DNA from 2 places in the Streptomyces sp. NPDC020362 genome. Region 1 is predicted to be linked to the other one. Evidence: riboswitches for the same ligand, from Rfam matches in the RefSeq annotation. Region 1 holds a riboswitch; the other holds the start of a gene.

The links. A riboswitch is a leader RNA that binds a small molecule or an ion and turns the genes downstream of it on or off. The one in region 1 is predicted to bind S-adenosylmethionine.
Region 2: it holds a riboswitch for S-adenosylmethionine, as region 1 does, so the genes downstream of both, AB0H32_RS41275 (aminotransferase class V-fold PLP-dependent enzyme) here and thrC (threonine synthase) in region 1, are expected to answer to the same signal.

What each region holds. Positions count from the first base shown of each region.
Region 1 is NZ_JBFAET010000071.1:8,725-13,131, forward strand. It holds gene AB0H32_RS24290 (cold-shock protein) at 191-394, opposite strand; gene AB0H32_RS24295 (MoaD/ThiS family protein) at 839-1,114, opposite strand; gene thrC (threonine synthase) at 1,111-2,394, opposite strand; SAM riboswitch class I at 2,412-2,555, opposite strand; gene AB0H32_RS24305 (glucosyl-3-phosphoglycerate synthase) at 2,685-3,656, shown strand; gene AB0H32_RS24310 (trehalose-6-phosphate synthase) at 3,743-4,407, shown strand, end outside.
Region 2 is NZ_JBFAET010000222.1:7,151-11,557, reverse strand. It holds gene AB0H32_RS41285 (rhomboid family intramembrane serine protease) at 31-783, shown strand; gene AB0H32_RS41280 (Lrp/AsnC ligand binding domain-containing protein) at 780-1,061, shown strand; gene AB0H32_RS41275 (aminotransferase class V-fold PLP-dependent enzyme) at 1,218-2,591, opposite strand; SAM riboswitch class IV at 2,755-2,871, opposite strand; gene trpD (anthranilate phosphoribosyltransferase) at 2,979-4,043, opposite strand; gene AB0H32_RS41265 (cytochrome bc complex cytochrome b subunit) at 4,165-4,407, opposite strand, start outside.

The DNA of each region.
Region 1 (4,407 bases):
ATTAGCACTCGGCATGCGCGAGTGCAAGACGCACCCGCGAAGCGGGGCCGTTGAGGGGTGGTGGTTGGGCCACGGGTGGGCGCAAGCGCCTCACGGGGTACAGCGGGGCACTCGGCCCCCGGCGAACAAGGGCATGCACGGCGAAGGGCCCGCACCCTGTGCCGGTGCGGGCCCTTCGCCACAAGAACGTTCAGGCGCTGAGGCGAACCATGTCGGCCTGCGGGCCCTTCTGGCCCTGCGAGATCTCGAACTCCACCCGCTGGCCCTCTTCCAGGGTGCGGTAGCCGTCCATCTGAATGGCGCTGTAGTGGACGAAGACGTCCGCACCACCGTCGACCGCGATGAAGCCGTACCCCTTCTCCGCGTTGAACCACTTGACGGTGCCCTGAGCCATGCCTAACTCCCCTATTACTGGCCCTTGCACAGATCCACACTTCGCGGACCCGGGTCAGACCTCACCCCCCATTGGTCGGGGGCGTGCGCCGGAACGCGTCGACCGCGGCTGAATGTATCTGTCCAACTGCCGTCTGCAACAGGTCAATCGGACGAGAATTCTGGACGAGCACGGTCCGGAATCTGCCAAAAATTCGGCCGAATTCAGGGCAAGTCGGGCTGTACAAACTGGAACAAAAGCCGCATATTGCCCGCTTACTTTGGCTACTTCTTGTCGGGCGAGCGGCATGAAATCCGGGGCCTGCGACCCGCAGGTCCGGAGCGAGTTCCCCAACTGTACCGCGCTCAATCACACTGAATGGCCCCCTCCGTTTCTCTCACGGAGGAGGCCATTCGATGAACAATCGGTAACCGAGGTTACCGAAGGTAATGATCGGTCATTCGGTCAGCCGCCTGCGACGGCCGGAATGATGGAGACACCGGCACCGTCCGGGGTCGCCGTCTGAAGGCCCTGCTCAAAGCGCACGTCGTCGTCATTGACGTACACATTGACGAAACGGCGCAGCTTGCCCTGGTCGTCCAGCACCCGGGCGGCGATGCCGGTGTGGTTCTTCTCCAGGTCCTCGATGACCTCGGCGAGGGTCCCGCCGTCGGCGGCGACCTCGGCCTGCCCGCCGGTGTAGGTGCGCAGGATGGTGGGGATGCGAACGGTCACGCTCATGCGAGGCCAGCCTCTCGGAAGGAGTCCAGGGTCGGGCGGATGGTGGCGGTGAGCCCGGTGCCGGCCACCGCGTCGAGGGTCTTGAGGCCGTCGCCGGTGTTGAGGACGACCGTGGTGAGCGACGGGTCCAGGACGCCGTCCTCGATCAGCTTCTTCGTCACGCCGACGGTCACCCCGCCGGCCGTCTCCGCGAAGATGCCCTCGGTCCGGGCCAGCAGCTTGATCGCGTCCACGACCTGCTCGTCGGTCACGTCCTCCACCGCACCGCCCGTGCGGCGCGCGATGTCCAGGACGTACGGCCCGTCGGCCGGGTTGCCGATGGCGAGGGACTTGGCGATGGTGTTCGGCTTCTGCGGCCGCACGACGTCGTGACCCGCCTTGAACGCGGTCGACACCGGCGAGCAGCCCTCGGCCTGCGCACCGAAGATCTTGTACGGCCGGTCTTCGACCAGACCGAGCTTGATCAGCTCCTGCAGACCCTTGTCGATCTTCGTCAGCTGGGAGCCGGAGGCGATCGGGACGACCAGCTGGTCGGGCAGCTGCCAGCCGAGCTGCTCGCAGATCTCGTACGCCAGGGTCTTCGACCCCTCCGCGTAGTACGGCCGCAGGTTGACGTTGACGAAGCCCCAGCCCTCGCCGGCCGGGTCGCCGATCAGCTCGGAGCAGAAGCGGTTCACGTCGTCGTAGTTGCCCTCGATGCCGACCAGCTCGCCGCCGTAGACCGCGGCCATGACGACCTTGCCCTGCTCCAGGTCGTGCGGGATGAACACGCAGGAGCGGAAGCCGGCCCGGGCGGCCGCGGCGCCGACGGCACCGGCCAGGTTGCCCGTGGAGGAGCAGGAGAGCGTGGTGAAGCCGAAGGCGCGCGCGGCCTCCAGTGCCTGGGCCACCACCCGGTCCTTGAAGGAGTGCGTCGGGTTGCCGGAGTCGTCCTTCACGTACAGACCGCCGGTGACACCCAGCTCACGCGCGAGGTTGTCGGCCTTGACGAGCTTGGTCCAGCCCGGGTTGATGTTGGGCTTGTCCGCCACGTCGGAGGGGACGGGCAGCAGCGGGGCGTACCGCCAGATGTTCGCGGGACCGGCCTCGATGCGCCGCCGCAGCTCTTCGGTGTCGTAGGCGGAGAAGTCGTAGGCGATCTCCAGCGGGCCGAAACACTCCGCGCAGGCGAACACCGGACCGAGCGGCACGCGGTGACCGCACTCGCGACAGCTCAGGGCAGCGGCGGGGCCGAGGTCTACGGTGGAGGTGGAGGTGCTTTCAACTGTCTGCACAGCCATGGAGGCGAGGCCCTTTCTCCTCATCTTCCTCACGACGCATCTCGCCGTGAGACGGATTTGGCACCTTCCCTAGCCGTGGAGCCTCGCGTGGAAGACGAGAACCGACTGGAGGGTTGCCGGGGCTTCATCGGGCCGTGTCCCTCTGCCCCTCTGGATGAGCGGTATTCGGTTGTCAACGCGGGCGACCTCCGACATGCGATGGTCATCGGCGTTGCTCAAGACTGTAACCGAAGGCCAGGACAGTTGAGATAGTCGTCCGAACCGCGAGACAACGTGAGGAGCCGCTGACTGTGCTGGAAGAAGTCGAGCGCTGGCTGGCCACCCGCTCCTGGTCCGTGACCGATCGCCCGCTCCACAAGATCCTGGCGGCCAAGCAGCGCACGGGCCAGTCGGTCTCCGTCGTGCTGCCCGCGCTCAACGAGGAGGAGACGGTCGGCGACATCGTCACCGTCATCCGTCACGACCTGATGCAGCAGACCCCGCTGGTCGACGAGATCGTCGTCGTCGACTCCGGGTCCACCGACCGCACCTCCGAGGTCGCCGCTGCCGCGGGCGCCCGGGTCGTCCACCGCGACGACATCCTCCCGCGCATACCGGCCGTCCCCGGCAAGGGCGAGGTGCTGTGGCGCTCCCTGCTGGTGACCCGCGGCGACATCGTCTGCTTCATCGACGCCGACCTGAGGGAGTTCTCCTCCGACTTCGTCTCCGGGATCGTCGGCCCGCTGCTCACCGAGCCGGACGTCGACCTGGTGAAGGCCATGTACGACCGTCCGCTCGGCACCGAGCTGGATTCGCTCGGCTCCGGCAGGACGGCCGGGCAGGGCGGCCGGGTGACCGAGCTGATGGCCCGCCCGCTGCTGAACATGCACTGGCCGCAGCTGGCCGGATTCGTCCAGCCGCTCGGCGGCGAGTACGCGGCCCGCCGCTCCCTGCTGGAACAGCTGCCGTTCCCGGTGGGCTACGGCGTGGAGCTGGGCATGCTCGTGGACGCGCTGCACCTGGTGGGCCTGGACGCCCTCGCCCAGGTGGACGTCGGCGTGCGCAAGCACCGCCACCAGGACGGGCAGGCCCTGGGCCGTATGGCCGCGGCGATCTACCGCACGGCCCAGCTGCGGCTGGCCCGCGGCCACCTCGTGCGGCCCGCCCTCACCCAGTTCGAGCGGGGCGAGGACGGCTTCGAGCCACGCACCTATTCGGTGGACACCGAGGAGCGGCCGCCGATGGCCGAGATCGCGGAGTACGCGGCCCGCCGGGTCGCCTGAGGGACGCGCGAGAAAGGCTGTATACAGCCCCCTTCCGGGGCAGACCGTACGTTTGAGCGTTTCGGGGCCGGGCTAGGTTGAGGCGTATGGCTTCCACCCATGGTGCTGAGGTGCTGGTCGCGTCCAACCGCGGCCCGGTTTCGTACGAGGTCCTCGACGACGGCTCGCTGCGCGCCAAACGGGGCGGCGGCGGGCTGGTCTCGGGGCTGTCGGCCATCGGGCCGGACACCAATGCGGTGTGGGTCTGCGCCGCGCTGGGCGACGGCGACCGCGCAGCGGTGCGGCGCGCGGAGGGCGGGCTGCTGCCGCCCGAGGAGACCGGCGGGCAGCGCGTGCGCATGCTCGACATCGACACGGCGGTGTTCGCCGACGCGTACAACGGCATCGCCAACTCGGTGCTGTGGTTCGTCCACCACATGCTGTACCAGACCCCGCTGGAGCCCGTCTTCGACGCGGAGTTCCGGCGGCAGTGGGCGGCGTACGAGGCGTACAACCGGGCCTTCGCCGAGGCGCTGGCCGAGGAGGCCGCGGACGGGGCGGCGGTGCTGATCCAGGACTACCACCTGGCGCTCGCCCCCCGGATGCTCCGCCGGCTCCGCCCCGACCTGCGCATCGGTCACTTCTCGCACACCCCGTGGGCCCCGCCGGACTACTTCCGCCTCCTGCCCGACGACATCGCGGCCGAGCTGCTGACCGGCATCCTGGGCGCGGACCGGGCGGCCTTCCTGACCCGGCGGTGGGCGGACGCGTT
Region 2 (4,407 bases), on a different contig from region 1:
ATGCATCCCGTTACGTCATGCTCTGTAGTCATGATCAACACCTGGAGCACGGCCGCCGGCAGAACCCTCGGGGCGCTCAGGGCTGTCCGGGACTCCTCCGCACCGATGACATACGGCCTCATCGTCGTGTGCTGCCTGATCTTCGCGCTGGGCCCGGCCTCGGGGCTGACTCCGGCGTACGGCTCCGGGGACGCGCTGGCGGCCGCGCAGCGCGCGTACTTCCGGCACTGGGGGGTGGTCCCGGCGGAGCTGTTCCACAGGCCCGCCCCGGAGGCCCTCACCCCGGCCACCGCACTGTTCGTGCACGGCAGCTGGGTGCATCTGCTCGGCAACATGCTCTTCCTCTTCGTCTTCGGGATGATGACCGAGGAACGGATGGGCCGGGTGGAGTTCACCCTCTTCTACATCGGCTGCGGCTATCTGGCCCTGCTGGGCTACGCGGCCGCCAACGCCGCCTCCGAGCAGTCGCTGGTGGGCGCCTCCGGGGCGATCTCGGCGGTCCTCGGAGCGTTCCTGTACCTGTTCCCCCGCGCCCGTGTCACCAGTCTCCTCCCTTTCCTGTTCTTCCTGCCGATGCGTTTCCCGGCCTGGGTGGTGCTGCCGTTCTGGGCGTCCCTGCAGTGGCTCGCGGCGGGCCACGCGGGCCAGGGCCCGGGGGTTGCGTACCTCGCCCACCTGGTGGGCTTCTGCGTCGGCTTCGGTTACGCGTGGGTGCGCTACGGCCGTGGGACTAAAGTGAGGTCCGCACCGGCTCCGGCACCCGAGGGAGAGAACCCGTCGTGATCACCGCGATCGTCCTGATCAAGACCAGCGTGGACCGGATCCCCGAGATCGCGGAGCAGATCGCTTCGCTGGAGTCCGTCAGCGAGGTCTTCTCCGTCACCGGCACCTACGACCTGATCGCCATGGTGCGGGTGGGGCGCCACGACGACCTGGCCGAGGTGATCCCGGGCCGGATCAGCAAGATCCCCGGAGTCGAGGCCACGGACACGCACGTCGCCTTCCGCACGTACTCGCAGCACGACCTCGAGGCGGCGTTCTCGATCGGCCTGGACAACTGATCGTCTGAGGACCGCCCGGGCGCCCGCGGGGCACGAGAGACGCCCGGGGTTCCAGCGGGGCACGGGGCGTGCGCGACCGCGCGCCGTCGCCGGCCGGTCGCGCCCGCGCCGCGCAGCCGGATGCCGATACGGCCCCGCGCCCCGGCAGTGCGGCGGTCAGACCGCCGGGACGCAGCGGCCGTCCTCCGTGCGGTACTGCCACTTCGCGCCGTCGGTGACCAGTTCCCGTACGGCGCCCACGAAGCGCTCCACGTGCTCGTCCGGCGTGCCCGCGCCGAAGCTGACCCGGATGGCGTTCAGGGACTTCTCGCCGGGGGCCGCCTCGGGGGCACCGCACTCGCCCTGGGTCTGGGGGTCGGAGCCCAGCAGGGTGCGCACCAGCGGGTGGGCGCAGAAGAGGCCGTCGCGGACACCGATGCCGTACTCGGCGGAGAGGGCGGCCGCGAAGTGGGAGCTGTTCCAGCCGTCCACCACGAAGCTGATCACGCCGACGCGCGGGGCGTCGTCGCCGAAGAGGGAGAGGATCCTGACCTCGGGGACCTCGGCGAGGCCCTCGCGGACCCGTGCGATCAGGTGCTGCTCGCGGGCCACGAGGGTGTCGAAGCCGGCCTCCGTGAGCGCCTTGCAGGCGGAGGCGATGGAGTAGGCGCCGATGACGTTCGGGGAACCGGCCTCGTGGCGGGCGGCGCTCTCGTGCCATTCCACGGTCACTCCCCCGTCCTCGCGCCGGGCGACCTTGCGGCTCGCGCCGCCGCCCGCGAGGTACGGCTCGGCAGCGACCAGCCAGTCGGCGCGGCCGGCCAGGACTCCGGAGCCGAAGGGGGCGTACAGCTTGTGGCCGGAGAAGGCGACCCAGTCGACGTCCAGGTCCTGGACCGACACCGGGTGGTGCGGGGCCAGTTGGGCGGCGTCCAGGACGATCCGGGCGCCGTGCGCATGGGCCGCGGCGGCCAGTTCGCGCACCGGCCACAGTTCGCCGGTGACGTTGGAGGCGCCGGTGACGCAGACCAGCGCCGGGCCGTGGGGGTCGCGGTCGGCCAGGGCGCGCTCCAGGGTCTCGACGGCCTGCTGCGGGGTGCGCGGGGCGTTGAGGTAGGTGACCCGGGTGTCCTGCCAGGGCAGCAGGGAGGCGTGGTGCTCGGTCTCGAAGACGAAGACCTGGCAGTCGGCGGGGAGCGCGCGGGCGAGGAGGTTCAGGGAGTCGGTGGTCGAGCGGGTGAAGACGACCTGGTCGGATTCGCGGCAGTCGAGGAACTCGGCGACCGTCCTGCGGGCGTTCTCGAACAGGTCGGTGGAGAGCTGGGAGAGGTAGCCGGCGCCGCGGTGGACGCTGCCGTAGTACGGGGCGTAGGCCGCCACGTCGTCCCACACGCGCTGGAGTGCGGGGGCGCTGGCCGCGTAGTCGAGCGCCGCGTAGGTGACTTCGCCGCCGGTCACGAGCGGGACGGTGACATCCCGGCCCAGAACGGGCAGCGTTCCCGGAATGTCATGGCAAACGGACTGGTCGGCGGCAGCGGTGGAGACGGACATGGTGAACTCCTGTGAGAGGCAAGGCGGAACCACCGTGCGAGCGGATACGGCTCCAGCACGGAGGAGGGTGAAAAGGGGGATGCGGAGGCGGGGCTCTACGCCCTATCGCATTCGCTTGCTCACAGAAGGCTCCCTCGACGACCAGGACCCCTGGTGTGCGAGGGGTCCGCGCTTGCCGTAGACCTCGCTGCCTACGACCTGGTCTTCACCCGGGGCACCCCGCCACGGACGGAGGGTTGCCGGACAGCCGGCCGGGGCCTCTTGGCTGTCACTCATGACCTGATCAGGAAACTAACCGAGCTGATCGCCGCCGCGCAACTTCTGTCCGGATCCCGGGACACGGATCCCCGGCATCCGCCGCGACGGCGATCGGCCACGCGGGTGCCGCTATCGGTTGCTGGCGGCGACCCACCGTTCCAGCGCTCGCTTCGCCGCGCCCGAGTCGATCGACTCGGCCGCCTCGGCCATGCCGGAGCGGAGCTGGTCGGCCAGCGGAGCGTCCGTCGGCCGCAGGGCGACCAGCGCGGCCGCCGAGTTCAGCAGCACCGCGTCCCGGACGGGGCCCTTCTCCCCGTCCAGCACGCGCCGCGCCACCTCCGCGTTGTACGACGCGTCGGCGCCGCGCAGGGCCTCCACGGGTACGAGGTCGAGGCCGACGTCCCGCGGGTCGAAGCTCTGCTCGGTGACCTTGCCGTCGCGGACCACCCACACCCGGGAGGTGGAGGTGGTCGTCAGCTCGTCCAGGCCGTCGTCGCCGCGGAAGACCAGGGAGGAGTTGCCGCGTTCGGCGAGGACCCCGGCCACGATCGGCGCCATGCGCGGGTCGGCGACCCCGACGGCCTGGGCCCGCACCTTGGCCGGATTGGTCAGCGGACCGAGGACATTGAAGGTCGTACGGATCCCGAGCTGGCCGCGCGCGGGGGCGACGAACCGCAGCGACGGGTGGAACTTCACCGCGAAGCAGATCGTGATGCCGGCCTCTTCGGCGACCTCGGCGACCCGCTGCGGGGTCAGGTTCAGATTGATGCCGAGCTTCTCCAGGACGTCGGAGGACCCGGAGGCGGAGGACGCGGCGCGGTTGCCGTGCTTGACGACCTTCGCTCCGGTGCCGGCGACGACGATCGACGACATCGTGGAGATGTTGACCGTCTTGGCGCCGTCGCCGCCGGTACCGACGATGTCGACGGCCGGCCCCGGCACCTCGATCACCCTGGCGTGCTCGTACATGGTCCGCACGAGGCCGGTGATCTCCTCCACCGTCTCGCCCTTGGACCGCAGAGCCACCATGAACCCGGCGATCTGCGCGTCGGTCGCCTCCCCGCGCATGATCAGGTCCATCGCCCAGGCCGTGTCGTCGGCGGACAGGTCCCGGCCGTCCAGCAGCCCGTTCAGCAGGGCGGGCCAGGAACGGCCCGCCGCGGTGTCGCCTCCAGCGGGGGTCACAGCGCTCATCAGCCGCTCCTGTGTGTCGTCGCAGAACCGTGTGATCCCACCCTATCCAGCCGGGGACACGGCGAAGGGCCCCGTCCGCAAGCCGGACGGGGCCCTTCAGCGTGGCGTGGCGACGCGGGGATCAGTGGTGGCCGTGGCCGCTCGTGATCTCCTTGTACTCCTCGACAGTGGGCTTCGGGATCTGGTTGTCCTCGCCGTAGTAGGCGTTGCTGAGCTTGGCGCGCAGCTTCTCGGACGACTTCACCTTGCGCTCCACACCGTTCTCGTCCACCGTCGGGCCGATCTCGGCCGGGTCGTACTGGTGGTGAGCCGTGAGGGTGTGCAGCTGCTCCTGGCTGAGCGACTCGTGGACCTCGATGAACTC